2 regions of the Cobetia sp. UCD-24C genome follow, and region 1 is predicted to be linked to the other one. Evidence: riboswitches for the same ligand, from Rfam matches in the RefSeq annotation. Region 1 holds a riboswitch; the other holds the start of a gene.

Region 1 (7,926 bases):
CCATGAGCATTCTCCTTGAGGAAAGTGGCCTATCCCGTGCGGAACATGGCCTGTCTTGTTATGGGTCGTGCGCTGGCGTGGGGTGCACGGCTGTCATCGGCAAGGGCGCTTGAGTCTGCGTCGCTTGCTTAGTGCCTATGGTTTGATGATTAGTCTATTCGGGAATATTATTCGGCAGTTAGTCGATTATTCTTTTATTACATACCGGAAAAACCGATATGCAGATCCACATCACGCTGCGCCAGTTGCAAGTGTTCGTGGCGGTGACCCGCCACGGCTCCGTCAGCGCCGCGGCGCGCGAGATCGGCCTGTCGCAATCGGCGGCGAGTCAGGGGCTATCCGAGCTTGAGCGTCATCTCGAGGTGCAGCTGTTCGAGCGTCTCGGCCGTCGCCTGGCCCTGAACGCCAATGGTCGCCGCCTGTTGGCGCGCGCCGAGCAATTGCTGGAGCAGACCCACGCGCTGGAGCTGGAGGCGCGTGAGCCCGGCGTGGTGGATGGCAACCTGCGTGGCGAGCTGGAAATCGCCGCCAGCGCCACCATCGGCACCTGGTTGCTGCCGGGGCTGGCGGGGGCCTTCATGCGCGAACATCCGGGCACCGAGCTCAACCTGCGTCTGCGCAATACCCATCAGGTGGTGGAGGCGGTGCTCAACTATGACGCCGAGCTCGGCCTGATCGAGGGTGACTGCCATGCGCCGCGCCTGATGAGCCAGACCTGGCGCGAGGATGAGCTGGTGGTGGTGGCGCCGCCGAGCCATCCGCTGGCCGTGCGTGGCGTGGCGCTCAGCGACGAGGACCTCGCCACGGCCGACTGGATTCTGCGCGAGGGGGGCTCGGGCACGCGGGCGGTCTTCGAGCGTGCACTGCACGGGCGGATCGAGCGCCTCAAGGTGCGCATGGAGCTGGGCCAGCACGAGGCCATCAAGCAGGCCGTATTCGCCGGGCTGGGGCTGGGGTGTCTGTCGCGGCTGTCGGTAGCCGCCGAGATCGCGCGTGGCGAGCTGGTGGTGCTGGCCACGCCCCAGCTCAACCTGAAGCGGCGCTTCTCGATGCTGTGGCACCCGGAGCGTTACCGCAGCCCGCTTTGGCAGGCGGTCAAGGTCTATCTGGAAGCCAGCCCGCGCTGAGCCGTCGAGGACGGAGCCGCCGCGCGCTTGATAGTTTGCTAACATAGGCGCTCCCCGCGAGCCGGCTGCCGCCGAGCCACGCCATTGAGCTACGCCACTGAGCCACGCCGCTGAGCCTGAGCTACTGCGCCTGAGCCACGGGGAGCGTAACGGTCTGTCTAGCGTCCATGGAGATGATGATGAGCACAACGGTCGAGCTTTATTACCACGAGAGCGATGCTCGTGATGGCGCCGAGGAACAGACAACGAGCCAGCAGGACGCGACGCCGCTGGTCATTCTTCACGGCCTGTTCGGCAGTGCCGACAACTGGCGTTCGCATATCAAGTCGTGGTCGCGGACGCGCCGCGTGATCGCGGTGGATCTGCGTAACCACGGCCGCAGCCCGCACGTGGCCGGCATGAGCTACCCCGAGCAGGCCGCGGATGTCATCGCGCTGCTCGACCGCCTCGCCATCGAGCGCTGTGACCTGCTGGGCCACTCGATGGGCGGCAAGGTCGCCATGCAGGTCGCGCTCGAAGCGCCCGAGCGTCTGCGCAGCCTGCTGGTCGCTGATATCGCGCCGGTCGCCTATGGCCACGGGCATGACGATATCTTTGCCGCCTTCGAGGCGGTACGTGACGCGCGCCCGGCCTCACGCAAGGAGGCCGACACGGTGATGGCGCAGCATGTCGATACCCCGGCCATTCGCCAGTTCCTCGCCACCAATCTGGTGCGTCTCGACGATGGCGCCATGGGCTGGCGCGTCGGGCTGGACCATATCGCGGCGGGCTACCCGCAGATCGTCGAGGCGCCGCACGGCCAGGGGCCGGTCGAGCTGCCGGCGCTGCTGTTGTGGGGCTCGCGCTCCAACTATGTGCAGTCCGAGGGCCTGGCGACGATGCGCGAGCACTTCCCTGCGCTGGAAGATGACTCGCTGGAGGCCGGCCATTGGCTGCACGCCGAGCGTGCCAGCGAGTTCCAGCAGGCGGTGGTGGCGTTCCTTGATCGCGTCGCACGCGCTTGAGTACTCCGAGCAGTCACTCCGAAAATCGTCAGCCGGCCACGAGCGAGCGGGTCATCCCGCCGGTGACCACCCACGAGCGCCTGGTGGTGGCGCTGGTCACCCTGCTGCAGTTCGCCGTCATCATGGGCTTCACCATGGTGATGGCGCTGGGCCCCGACTTTGCCACCTCGCTGGGCATTCCGCTGGATCACCTCGGCTATATCGTCGGCAGTTATCCGCTGGCCGCCGCGGTGGGCACTCTGCTGTGGACGCGGCATGCCGATCGCTTCGATCGCCGCTGGGCGGTGCTGGGCTTCCTGTTCGGCGCGGCGCTCTGTCACCTGATCGCCAGCTTCGCCACTGACTTCGAGACCCTGCTGGCGGCGCGCATGCTGGGCGGACTGTTCGGCGGGCCGGCGGCGGCGACGGCGCTGGCCATCGTGATCGACGTGGTGCCGGGAGTACGTCGGGGGCGTGCCATGGGCCTGGTGATGGGTGCCTTCTCGGTGGCCTCGGTGCTGGGGCTGCCGTTTGCGCTGTGGCTGTCGCAGGGCTTCGGCTGGCAGGCGCCATTTCGCGCCGTGGCGCTGTTGGCGCTGCTGGTGTGCGGGCTGCTGGCCTGGATACTGCCGCCGATCCGCGGCCATCTCGACAATCCCGAGACGCGTCAGCGCAGCCGCAAGGGCACCACGATCCTGGACATCCTGGCCCAGCCCGACCATCGCCTGGGACTGGCGCTGATCGCCACGGCGATGTTCAGCAACTTCCTGGTGATTCCCAACCTGGCAAGCTATCTGCTGTTCAATCTGGGCCTGCCGCGTGAGGATCTCGGCGGGCTCTACATGATCGGTGGCGGGCTGTCGCTGGTCGGCATGCAGCTGACGGGGCGGCTGTGTGATCGCTATGGCTGTGTCTGGCCGGGTACCATCACCTGCCTGATGACGGCGCTGGTCGGCTGGGCCTTCCTGTTGCATTCGCCGGGGCCGTCGCTGATCTGGATCGGCTTCGGCGCCTACATGCTGTTCTCGTCGGCGCGGCGTGTGACCCAGAATACGCTCAACAGCTTCATTCCCGCCGACCACGAGCGGGCAGCCTTCACCAGCACCCAGAGTGCCGTGCAGCATCTCAGCTCCGCCGCCGGCAGCTATGTAGGCGCCGGACTGCTGGTCAGCACCCCGAGCGGCGCGCTGGAAGGCATGCCGTTGCTGGTCGCGGTGCTGATGGTCGCGCTGGTGATCCAGCCGCTGCAGATCCTGTGGCTGTCGCGTCGCCTGGCACGCCGCTAGCGCTTGTCAAATAGGCACAAGACGGCGAGAGCGAGCCGGCCCTGAACCCAAAACGCCCTGTCGGAATCTCCGACAGGGCGTTTTGCATGGGGCGCGCAAGCGCTCAGCGTTTCAAGAGCTCTGGGCGCTCAACGCCTCAGGGCGCGTTGACGTCGACGGCCAGGTGGCTCAGCGACTGGCGCTTCTTGATCATGCCGCGCTCGAACAGGAAGTCCTCGAAGTCACGATAGCGGCCGGCATCCAGCGCGGCAGGACGCAGCGCGAAGCGCGGCAGGGTGGCGTACCAGGCTTCCTTGTTGAGCTCGGTATCCAGTGCCGGGTCGGAGTCGCGGAACATCTCCCAGCCCTGGTCCGGATGGTTGATGATCCAGGCAGTGGCTTCGCCGACGGCGGCGAGGAAGCCGGCGTACTGGGCCTGCTTGCGCTCGTAGCTGTCGCTGTTGGCGACGAAGATCAGCTCGTCATAGGTCGGCACACCTTCTTCCTCGATGTAGAAGGCGCGGCCCTTGACGCCTTCCTGGGCCATCTGGGCCAGCTCGAAGTTGCGGAAGGCGCCGGTGACGGCATCGACCTTGCGCGTCAGCAGGGAAGGCGTCAGCGAGAAGTTGACGTTGGTCAGCGTGATGTCATCCAGCGTCAGGCCGCTGTGCTGCAGCATGGTGGAGAGCAGCACTTCCTCGACACCGCCCACCGAGTAGCCGACCCGCTTGCCCTTGAGGTCGGCGATCGACTGGATGTCGCTGTCGGCGCGCACTACCACCACATTCAGCGGCGTGGCGACCAGGGTGCCGATACGCACCAGCGGCAGGCCCTGATCGATCTGCAGGTGCAGCTGCGGCTGATAGCTGATGGCGATGTCGACGCGCTCGGCGGCGGCCAGCTTGGGCGGCACGCTCGGGTCGGCGGGGGCGATCAGCTCGACATCAAGGCCGTGCTTCTTGAACAGGCCCAGCTCCTGCGCCAGCACCAGCGGGGCGTGGCCGGGGTTGGTGTACCAGTCGAGCATGACCTTGAACTGCGTCAATGGCTTCTCGGCGGTGGCAGCGTCCTTGGCAGCGTCATTGGCGGCGCCCTTCGAGTCAGCATCAGCGCTCTGTTCGTCGCTGGCGGCTGGCGGGGCATCCGCAGTCGGTTCAGCACCGTTCTTGGCCTGTTCGGCGGCGCCGGCGGTCGCTTCCACGGCTTCCTGGCTTGCCACCGGCGCGGAGGCGGCCGAGTCGCCGTTCACCCCGACTTCGGCCTGCTGAGCGACGATTTCCGGCGCTGACTGGGTGCTGGTGGCGGGTTCTGCCTCGGCGGCGTGGGCCGACATGGCGGTGGCTGGCAGGCTGCTCAGGCACAGCGTGGTCAGCAGGGTGGCGAAGGCGGTGGACAGCAGCGAGGCACGTGGTGAACGTGTCAGCTGCGCTTTGCGCCGTGGCGCCGATGACGAAAGAGACATGGCGGAGTTCCTTGTGATCACAGGGTAGTGGTGCTGCCGTTCGTGGGCGGCAGTCGTCAGGCTCATGCAATTTGTGTCGAGCGTCGTTGCGTCTTTCGGTTACGCGATCTTGCGGTCTTGCGGTATTTGTCCGAAGCCCCGGCGTGTCAGCTCAGGCGTGTCAGCCGGTCGCGGTGCCAGGGCATCAGGGCGCGCAGCAGCGCATCCAGCGAGAAATAGAGCAGCAGGGAGAAGGCGACCAGCACCAGCAGGGCGGCGAACATCAGGTCGATTTCCATGCGCGCGTTGGCGTTGAGCATCAGATAGCCCAGCCCCTGACTGGCTCCGGCCCATTCCCCGATGACGGCGCCGATGGGGGCGGCGGTCGCGGCCATGCGTATGCCGGAGGCCAGTGCCGGCAGCGCGGCGGGCAGCTGGATATGGATCAGTCGGCGCCATGGACTGGCGCCCAGGGTATGGGCAAGATCCAGCCAGCCCTGTCGGGTCTGGCGCAGGCCGTCGTAGCCGGTGGAGGCGACCGGGAAATAGATGATCAGCGTCGCCATCACCACCTTGGACAGCATGTCATAGCCGAGCCACAGCACCAGCAGCGGCGCGATCGCGAACAGCGGTATCACCTGGCTGATCAGCAGCATCGGCAGCAGCGTGCGGCGCAGGCGGGGAATGAAGGCCAGCGCCAGGGCGGTGGCAAGGCCGAGCAGAATGCCCAGCACCAGCCCGGCCAGTATCTCGCTGATGGTGACGCCAGCGTGATGGGCCAGCAGCGGCGCCTTCTGGATCAGCACCTCGAGCACGGCCTGCGGCGTGGGCAGAATGTAGGGCGGTACGGCGGTAACGGCAATGATCAGCTGCCAAAGCCCCAGCAGGAGCAGCGCGCTGATGACGAGGTGACGCATGGCGTGCAGACGTTTCATGCGGCCTCCTCGCTATCACGCAGGCGGGCGATCAGTTGCGCCTGCGCCGGTGGCAGGGCTGGGTCATCCAGCGGCACCGGGCGTGCGGCGCCAAGCCCCGGCAGGCGTTCCAGCTCGGCGCCGTGACCCGGGAGGCTCGACGGGCGCAGCACCAGCAGCTGATCGGCGAGGCGCAATGCCTCCAGCGGGTCATGGGTCACCATCAGGACGGTGCGGCCCTTGAGCAGGCGGCTGGCCAGATCATGCAGCTCCAGACGGGTGATGGCATCCACCGCCGAGAACGGCTCGTCCATCATCACGACCGGCGCCTGCTGGTAGAGTGTGCGGGCGAGGGCGACGCGCTGGCGCTGACCGCCGGAGAGGGCGTCCGGCCAGGCCTGCTCACGGCCCTCAAGCCCGACCGCGGCCAGCAGCTCATGGGCAAGCTTGCGATTGCGCGGCCGCCGGCGCAGGTCATCGCCCAGCCACAGGTTGTCGATGACGCGCCGCCACGGCAGCAGCAGGTCCTGCTGCGCCATCCAGGCCACGCGGTCGGTCAGCGGCTGACCGTCATCGGTGGCGAGGTCGAGCTGGTGGAGGTCTGACATCTCCAGACCGGCCAGCAGGCGCAGCAGCGAACTCTTGCCGCAGCCGGAGCGCCCCAGCAGTGCCGTCCAGCTACCGGCTTCCAGACGCGCGGAAATATCGCGGAACAGCGTGTGGCCGGCGTAATCGATTCGTGCGTTGTTGAGGGTGAGTCCCAGCGACACAGGCAATTCCGTGGTCAGGCGGCGTGCCGGCAGGAGGAAGCAGGTGACGCGCCGTGCAGGGCACGCGTCGGGGATTCCCTCCGCCGGTATCAACCGGATCAGGTTCCAGGGGTTGTCGCGCGACGTATCGCTGCGGCTCTCAGCCCATCCTCGGGCACCCCCATCCAGGCCGACAGTGTAACGTCACTGTCTTGCCGGTGTCTTGTCCGACGCGGGTCAGGGGGCGGGTCAGGTGGGCAGGGCAGAGATGGCGTGCGAAACGGACTATGCCGATGTGCCACGCCTTGGGTATGCTGAGCTTTACTGTAACAAGACGTGTAGCCCAAGGAGATCATCATGCCCGACACACCGGATCTCTCGACCTGTTCCAGTTATCCCGTTCCCCCACGGCGGCCGAGCACGGCTGAGGCCGTGGGCGAGCCGCGTCCCGTGCCCAGGGGCTGGCCCGAGGAGTCACTGACCCGACGGCTCTCGACCTATCTGGGTCAACCGCTCGAGCCGCTGGCACTCGCCTGGCCGGATAGCGCCAACTGGCTATGGCGCCAGCGTGGCGGCACGCCCGGCCTCATCAAGCTGGCGCGCACCGGCCCAGACCATGACCCCTTCTGGCGCGCCATGCGCGGGGTCTTCGGCGCAGATCGCTGGGCGACGCCGGAGGGCCTGACGCGCCTGGCGGGCGCCTTGCCCGCGCGTCTGCCGATTCCGCCACTGCCCCTGACCTTTCTGGGGCGTCTCGATGGCGCGCCCATCTGGCACCTGCCGTGGTCCAGCGGGCAGCCGAGCGATCTCAGCATCACCTTCTGTGAGCTGCTGGGCGACCAGCTTGGTCGCCTGCATCAGGATACGGTGTCGGGCTTCGGTCAGCCGCTGGCGCAGCCGATGCCGCTATTGCACTGGAATACCCGCGTCACGCGCTTTCTCGCCCATCACCCGCGTCGCGCGGAGCTTGGCACGTTGCTCAAGCGCACCTTCCCGGCGCCGACTCGCGCGGTGTGGTGTCTGCCGGACATGCGCGCCGATCAATATCTATGCGCCGCCACCGGCTGGGTATGGAGCGATTGGGAGGCGCTGGTGTGGGCGCCGATCGAGTTCGACTGGGCGCTGGTGGAGTTGCTGCTGGAAACGCCGGAGCAGCGTCAGGCCTTCATGAAGGGCTATTCGCGCCATGGGCGCATGATCGATCTCGATGGCCAGCGTGAGCTGTGTCGTGCGCTGTTGTGGGCGATGGAGGCCTTCGGTCCGCGGTCCTATGCTGAGCTTGCGGCAGCCCCTGCCTGGGTCTCGCCGCGCAGCCTGGCGTGAAATCCGCGTGCTGCACGCTGCAAGTACATGAAAGGTGTGAAATTTCTCTGCAGCCCCATCGCTGACATGGAATACTGTGGGTGAGTCGTCGTGGACGTCACTCGAGATCTGATGTAGGGCTTGG
Region 2 (7,926 bases), on a different contig from region 1:
CCCGCTCGATGTCCTGTTCGGCCCTGATGGCAGCCTGTACTTCACCTCGGATAGCGGCGCGGCTGGCCTCTATCGCCTCACCTTCGATTGATGGCCTGACCTCCAGCAGAACGGGCTTTTGATAACCGAGGCCCTGGCCCTTATTCACGCGCTCTCTCCAAGCCCTCTGTCCAGGCTCTCTTCTCCAAACCCTCTCTTCAGGCTCTCTTTCCAGGAGCTGCTTGGCAGAGGGCCTATGGACAGGGCCTATGGTTAGGGCCTATGGACAGGGCCTATAAATAGGGCCGATGAATGCAGCGCTTGCCTGCTGCAGACTCAGAAAACCTGCCGTTCATGCCCCGCCTGCGAATTACAGAAATGTAGTCCCGTGCCCTGGCATGCACCCAATGGCCAGCTAGGCATTGTGTGGCCATGGAGCGACTCTGGGTCGACGCCAAGCGTTTAATGAACGATGACGCTTTGAGAGAGCGTCTCTCGCCCGTGCATCCAGCCTACGAACTCCTGCGTATGATCCAACGAATACGCCATCGTCGGAGCCTGCCGCCATGAACCAGCAGCCACCCCCAGCATCACGGACGCCCGCCAACCGGGACTCCCTGTCGAGCACATGCACGCACCTGACGCGCGCTCCCTGGCTGAGCATCGTGATGCCGGTGCATGACGAGGCAGCCGGCATCGTGCAAACCCTGATTGCCCTGAGTCGCCTGCGCGCGGGCGGGGACTGTGAAGTGATCGTGGTGGATGGCGGCTCGACGGATGGCACCCCCTCACTGGCCCGACCGCTGTGTGATGCCGTGCTGAGCAGTGAACCGGGCCGGGCACGCCAGATGAATGCCGGAGCCGCGCGTGCACGCGGAGAATGGCTGCTGTTTCTGCATGCCGATACCGACTTGCCCGACAATGCGCTGGCATTGCTCAAGGAGGCCGTCACGACGCATCGCCGCAGCGACTGGGGCCGCTTCGATGTCAGCATCAAGGGCGAGTCGCCGTGGTTACCGATGATCGCCGCCATGATGAATCTGCGCTCGCGGCTGACCAGCATCAGCACGGGCGACCAGACCCAGTTCGTGCAGCGCTCGACCTTCGAGGCCATCGGCGGCTTTGCCGACATGCCACTGATGGAAGATATCTGGCTGAGTGCCCAGCTCAAGCATCTGACCCCGCCAATGAACCTGACGGCGCGCGTCACGACCAGTGGTCGACGCTGGGAGACCCACGGCGTCTGGCGCACCATCGTCAAGATGTGGGGACTGCGGCTGGCGGCCTGGTGTGGCGTCTCCCCTGCACGACTGGCACGTCTCTACGGCTATCGCGCCGCGGCGCAGGCCTGTGAGCAGCGCGGCATGCCCCATGCGTGATACGGCGTTGCCTACCTTGCCCACCGCTGATGCCGCGTCAGAGGTGCGCCCGACTCTCATCATCTTCGGTCGCCTGCCCATCGCCGGCCACTGCAAGACACGCCTGATCCCCGCACTCGGCCCCGAGGGCGCAGCTCGACTCTATGCGCGGATGCTGAGCCATATCGTTGACCACGCCTGCGCCGCGCGCCTCGGCAAGGTCGTGGTGATGCTGACGCCCGCTGACGAGCCGTCGAGTCAGGCATCTGAACAGGCGGCTCTGCGGGCAGCGCTGGAAGCCCGGCTGCGAAGCATTGTCGACACCTCTGCCGACCTCACCTTCGAGACACAGCCACAGGGGGAGCTCGGTGAGCGAATGTCTCGGGCCATGGCCCGACATCTGCCCGAGGGGCCGGTGTTGCTGATGGGCTCCGACCTGCCGGCGCTGGACAGCCAGCGGCTGCGCGAGGCAGCCCACAGACTGCGCACTCACGACGCGGTGCTGCAGCCCACCGACGATGGCGGCTATGGCTTGATCGGCCTCAAGGCGCCCTGCCCGCAAGCCTTCCTGCTGCCCCGCTGGAGCCATGCCCATGTCTGCCGGGACACTCTGGCGCTGCTGGCACGGGCGGGGAGAACGGCCGCTTGCCTGCCGATCAGCTGGGATGTCGATGAACCGCGTGACCTTGCGCGACTGTCGCGCCACCTGCCGGCGCTCATGGCCGACCTTGCCGCTTGAGGCTTTGCATGAACATGCTCACGGCTTTCTACAAAGCCGCTTGAGGCTCATCACAAGCCCGCTTGAGGCTCTTTATAAGCCCGTCTGAGGCTCTTCACACATTCGGCATGCCTCCCAAAGTCGTATGCATTTTTGCTCACACTGCCCTTCTTCTGCGCCGCAGGGCTGTTACACTCGCTGCATCGTGACTCATATGTCACAGCTTGACGGGGTGCCGGTAAGACCGGCTGAGATGTCATGCGCAGGCAATGTCCTTGCGTGAATGACGATCCCGCCGAACCTGATCCGGCTAGTACCGGCGTAGGGATCAAGCGCGAAGCGATGCCACTCGATATCGTCACCACTTTCTCACGGTGACTGTCGGCACCTCCCCCGCTTTTCCCCTGCTCCTGTTCCGGTACTGGCCACGCTTGCGCCAGAGACCTGTCGCCCCATCACGGGTCGTCAGCACGCTCACCGAGGGATGCGTCATGCCTAGTTTCAACGACCTGACCAGTGCCTGCGCCGAGGAATGGCGTGACTATCTCGAGCACGACTTCGTTCGCCAGCTGGGCGAAGGTCGTCTGCCGGAGGAGTCCTTCCGCCATTACCTGCAGCAGGACTACCTGTTCCTGATCCACTTCGCACGCGCCTGGGCGCTGGCCGCCTACAAGAGCCGCACCCTCGCGGAGCTGCGTCAGGCCACGGCCAGTCTCGACACCATCCTCAATACCGAGCTCGATCTGCATATCGGCTACTGCAGCGAGTGGGGCATCAGCGAGGATGACCTGAGCGAGCTGCCGGAATCCCGCGCCACCCTGGCCTATACCCGTTACGTGCTCGATTGCGGCCAGCGCGGCGACCTGCTTGATCTGCACGTGGCGCTCGCGCCCTGCCTGATCGGCTACGGCGAGATCGCCGAGTGGTTGCTCGATCAGGACACCACCGAGATCGAGAACAACCCGTACGCGGACTGGATCGCGATGTACTCAAGCGATGACTTCAAGGAAGCCGTCGAAGCCGAGCGCGAATGGCTGGATGCGCGCCTCTCGGAAGTCTCGGAGCGCCGACTGGGTGAACTGGTCGATGTCTTCCGGGACGCCACGCGACTCGAGATCGACTTCTGGCAGATGGGCCTCGATCGCGCTTGAGGCATCACAGACTGACGTCCCGACGCTCGCCATGAGCCGCTCGGGATGACGCCATCCTCCATGGATGGCACGACTGACAGGCCAACAGAGCCTGGATGCGAGAAAGCTCCCCGGGGCAAGCCTGACGCTTCGGGCAACACCCTCGCATTGAAATCTGAACACGCTTGACGGGGTGCCGGTGGAACCGGCTGAGATCCTGCATGCATGCTTCGCCGCCCTGACGCGCGAGCTTGCCAGCAAGGGGTCCCGTGGAACCTGAACCGGTTAGGACCGGCGTAGGAATCAAGCTGATGGCCAGCCGCTGCGCGCGGCCGCCTCGCTCCCGGGCCACCTGTTGGCAAGGAGTCGGCGACGACCATCCTCTCCCTGCGCACGGTCTTCCCATGATGACGTCAGCCGTGACGTCGCCCTTTGAGGAGACCTGCATGAGCACTGCCCCGACGACACAAGACCCGCAAGCCACCAACGCCGCCGAGTCACCGCTCGCCTCGCAGCCTGATGCTGCCCCCAAGGCACGCGCGCGTGCCGGTCGCAAGGATGGCAGCCGCCACCTCGCCAGCGAAGCACAGGTCGACGCCGCCGCCATCGCGCCGCTGAGCGGCTCGCGCAAGATCTATATCGAAGGCTCCCGTCCGGACATCCGCGTGCCCATGCGCGAGATCGGCTGCTCGCCGACCCAGACCTCCAGCGGCCTGGAAGAGAACCCGCCGATCGTCGTCTACGATACCTCCGGCCCCTACACCGATCCGGCGGTCGAGATCGACATTCGCCGGGGCCTGGCGCCGCTGCGCGAGCAGTGGATCGAGGAACGCGGTGATACCGAACAGCTCAATCAGCTGAGCAGTGAATATGGCCGCGTGCGCCAGGCCGACCTGCGCCTGTCGTCCCTGCGCTTCGAGCTGGACCACCGCCCGCGTCGTGCCCTGCCGGGCAAGAATGTCACCCAGCTGCACTATGCGCGCCAGGGCATCATCACCCCGGAGATGGAATACATAGCGATTCGCGAGAATCAGCGTCGTATCGCGCTGCGTGAGGAATATCAGGGCAGCGAATCCGTCGAGAGCATTCTGGGCCATCAGCACCCGGGCCACAGCTTCGGCGCCAACCTGCCCGACGAGATCACCGCCGAATTCGTGCGTGAGGAAGTCGCACGCGGCCGCGCCATCATTCCCGCCAACATCAATCACCCGGAAAGCGAACCGATGATCATCGGCCGCAACTTCCTGGTGAAGGTCAACGGTAACCTGGGTAACTCGGCAGTCACCTCCTCCATCGAGGAAGAGGTCGACAAGATGACCTGGGCGATCCGCTGGGGTTCCGACACCGTGATGGACCTCTCGACCGGCGCCAACATCCACGAGACCCGTGAATGGATTCTGCGCAATTCTCCCGTGCCGATCGGCACGGTGCCGATCTATCAGGCGCTGGAGAAGGTCGATGGCGTGGCCGAGAACCTCGATTGGGAGATCTTCCGCGACACGCTGATCGAGCAGGCCGAGCAAGGCGTCGACTACTTCACCATCCACGCCGGCGTCCTGCTGCGCTATGTGCCGCTGACCGCCAGCCGCGTGACCGGCATCGTCTCGCGCGGCGGCTCGATCATGGCCAAGTGGTGTCTGGCGCATCACGAGGAAAGCTTCCTCTATCGCCACTTCGAGGACATCTGCGAGATCTGCAAGGCCTACGACATCAGCCTGTCGCTGGGCGACGGCCTGCGCCCGGGCTCGGTGGCCGATGCCAATGACGCCGCCCAGTTCGGTGAGCTCGAGACGCTCGGTGAGCTGACCAAGATCGCCTGGCAGCACGATGTCCAGGTCATGATCGAAGGCCCGGGTCACGTGCCGATGCACCTGATCAAGGAGAACATGGACAAGCAGCTCAGCGAGTGTGACGAGGCGCCCTTCTACACCCTCGGCCCGCTGACCACCGACATCGCCCCGGGCTACGACCACATCACCTCCGGCATCGGTGCCGCGATGATCGGCTGGTTCGGCTGCGCCATGCTCTGCTACGTGACCCCCAAGGAGCACCTGGGCCTGCCCAACAAGGACGACGTCAAGACCGGCATCATCACCTACAAGATCGCCGCGCATGCCGCCGATCTGGCCAAGGGCCACCCGGGCGCGCAACGCCGTGACAATGCGCTCTCCAAGGCACGTTTCGAGTTCCGCTGGGAAGACCAGTTCAATCTGGGCCTGGACCCGGACACCGCGCGCAGCTTCCACGACGAGACGCTGCCCAAGGACTCGGCCAAGGTCGCCCACTTCTGCTCCATGTGCGGGCCGAAGTTCTGCTCGATGAAGATCACGCAGGAAGTGCGTGATTACGCCAATGAGCATGGTCTGACCGGCGATGCCGACAGCGTGATGGCCGGCATGCAGGAGCAGGCCGACAAGTTCAAGCGTGAAGGCAGCCAGCTCTATCAGGAGGTCTAGGCGAGCGCCTGATACACAGGAAAGCTGACTTTCCGAGCGACACAAAAAACGCCCCGACCAGTGATGGTCGGGGCGTTTTCGTCACATCCTGCCAGGGGCTCATGACATCTCATGAGCGTGACAGAAGGCTCACGTGCGGCTGGTGACTTCCAGCAGGTGATAACCGAACTGGGTCTTCACCGGGCCCTGAACCGTGTTGATCGGGGCGCTGAACACGACTTCGTCGAATTCCTTGACCATCATGCCCGGGCCGAAGGCGCCCAGATCGCCGCCACTGCGGCCGGACGGGCAGGAGGAGTGCTCGCGAGCGGCATCAGCGAAATCGCGGCCGTTCTCGATTTCGGTCTTGAGAGCTGCACACTGTTCTTCGCTGGAAACGAGAATATGACGCGCTGTGGCCTGTGCCATGTCTATCACCTGTCACTGATCGAATAAATGCCGCCGGCAATCACCGGCGGCGTGGCAGGACATTGTGGCCCAAGGCAGCGCTCGCCGCTAGCGTCGCGCGCCTCCCCACCTGCTCAGCAATGCCCCAGACACGCGAACGCCCACCCGGAAGACCGGATGGGCGTTGGGGACGCTCGCCTGAGAGCGTCGGCAGCAGTCGCTTACTTGGCGACTTTCTGCATGGCCTCGGAGGCGGACTTGGCGTTGCTTTCTGCCAGTTCCTGACCTTTCTTGGCGTATTCCTGGTTCAGCTCGACCACTTTCTGGGTGTCGTTCTGCAGCTTCTCGCCCAGAGTCTTGACGGTTTCCTGCTGCTCCTTGACGAAGTTCTTCAGACCTTCGCTGTCCTTGATCTCGAGCATGGAACGCGCCTGGGTCAGGGAAGCATCAGCATAGGACTTGGTCAGTTCCATCTGTGCGCCGATCAGCTTCTCGCTGTAATCGATGCTCAGGGCGCTGAACGCACGCAGCGGAGACAGGAACATATCGTCGAACTGCTGAGCGGACTTCTCGAAGTTGGCATTGAACATGTAGGCACCCTCCAGGGTATTGGCATCACGCTGAAATGAACCGGAGCGTTGCTCCGTTCGGTTATCAGGACTGAACCGGGCTGGTGCACCGTAGTGACCGAGCCATCATTATCAAGCCGTCACTATCAAGCCGTCGCGGTCAGATAGTGCTATCGACCAGGTTCCATCCTCGCTGCAACGCAGCATAAGACAGTCTTTGTTGCACTGCAACATCAAAAACATCGCAACGACTGATCTGTACGCCCTGGTTGATGCAGTTGCTTGATTGCACTGGAGAAAAACAATCAGAAGCCGAAAAGAAAATTGACGCCTTGGGGCCCCGTCATGCCACACACCACGCCCCTGGAACGCCAGGCTGGGCCAAAGTGCTGGAACAGAAGCCCGAAGCTGAAAGACTGAACTTGAGGAGAGCGCCGTGTTGCTGCGTCACTGGCATGAGGCGTCGCGACAGCGTTTGCAGAGCAGACGCCCGCCCAGCGCGCGTGCCTGATCTGCCTGGCGACAGAAGTCGACACTCTGGGTGGAAAGCCATCGCCGACAGCCCTGACAGCGCGGCAAGCCTTCCTCATCCTGCGACTGGGCGGAAGACGCGCCCTGCTGATTGTCGGCCACAGCCCCCGGCTGCTCGCCTGCCGCCTGCGGGCTCGTGGGGTCTTCTCGGCTATCCTGATCCGGGGCCTGGTGCCCGGGTTGCCAATGCGCGGCCTGCAGCCCTCGGCCCCCAAAACCGCACTGCCGTTTCAGGACAACCGTAGATGTCACGCCACGCTGGACCGCCAGCGTCGTGTCATCCGATGCCCCTTCCATGTCATCAGACTCTGCCGCCATGGCAGCGCTTTCGCCTGAGGCCCGCACCAGTTCTTCAGGCGATAGCGGCGGTTGCCATAGATAGGCCAGCGGGGATACCAGAGTGGCAGCGTCACCCTCCGTCGCGCGCGTGCCAGCGGCCAGGCCCAGCTCCGCCACCCAATCCGTATTGGGGGCCACATGCTGGGTCGCGATGGCGCGCCCCAGCTGGCGCAGACGGCGTTGATCGAGGCGGTGGGTAAAACTGCGCAACCGTGTCACGTAAGCGGTCTTGCCGCTCACCTGCAGGCACTGTCGCTTGAGGCGCGCGAAGGACAGCAGCGCACGACTGTCGACGATGTCTTCCGGCGGCCGACTGACCTGAGCCGCATCGGCCACCACGATGCGATAGCGCAATTGCGGCTGCAGGGTCATCCCAAGGCGAACAGGCAACAACGAGGAGGCCTCCAGCCATTGCACGATGGCGCGGCTACGCTCAGGGATCGTCTGCAAGGGACACGG

The links. Region 1 has a riboswitch for thiamine pyrophosphate ahead of AOG28_RS13140 (ABC transporter ATP-binding protein). Riboswitches for the same ligand answer to the same signal wherever they lie in the genome.
Region 2: linked by a shared signal. The riboswitch ahead of thiC (phosphomethylpyrimidine synthase ThiC) and the one ahead of AOG28_RS13140 (ABC transporter ATP-binding protein) in region 1 are both predicted to bind thiamine pyrophosphate.

Annotation. Positions count from the first base shown of each region.
Region 1 is NZ_LJTD01000009.1:790-8,715, reverse strand. Features, by position in the region: gene AOG28_RS13170 (YeiH family protein) at 1-4, opposite strand, end outside; gene AOG28_RS13165 (LysR substrate-binding domain-containing protein) at 219-1,127, shown strand; gene AOG28_RS13160 (alpha/beta fold hydrolase) at 1,307-2,131, shown strand; gene AOG28_RS13155 (MFS transporter) at 2,128-3,396, shown strand; gene AOG28_RS13150 (ABC transporter substrate-binding protein) at 3,533-4,837, opposite strand; gene AOG28_RS13145 (ABC transporter permease) at 4,984-5,751, opposite strand; gene AOG28_RS13140 (ABC transporter ATP-binding protein) at 5,748-6,500, opposite strand; TPP riboswitch at 6,559-6,672, opposite strand; gene AOG28_RS13135 (hypothetical protein) at 6,837-7,802, shown strand.
Region 2 is NZ_LJTD01000003.1:259,167-267,092, forward strand. Features, by position in the region: gene AOG28_RS05315 (PQQ-dependent sugar dehydrogenase) at 1-91, shown strand, start outside; gene AOG28_RS05320 (TIGR04283 family arsenosugar biosynthesis glycosyltransferase) at 546-1,358, shown strand; gene AOG28_RS05325 (TIGR04282 family arsenosugar biosynthesis glycosyltransferase) at 1,351-2,076, shown strand; TPP riboswitch at 2,274-2,400, shown strand; gene tenA (thiaminase II) at 2,547-3,206, shown strand; TPP riboswitch at 3,365-3,505, shown strand; gene thiC (phosphomethylpyrimidine synthase ThiC) at 3,632-5,641, shown strand; gene AOG28_RS05340 (peptidylprolyl isomerase) at 5,771-6,049, opposite strand; gene AOG28_RS05345 (phasin family protein) at 6,250-6,618, opposite strand; gene AOG28_RS05350 (nuclease-related domain-containing protein) at 7,045-7,926, opposite strand, start outside.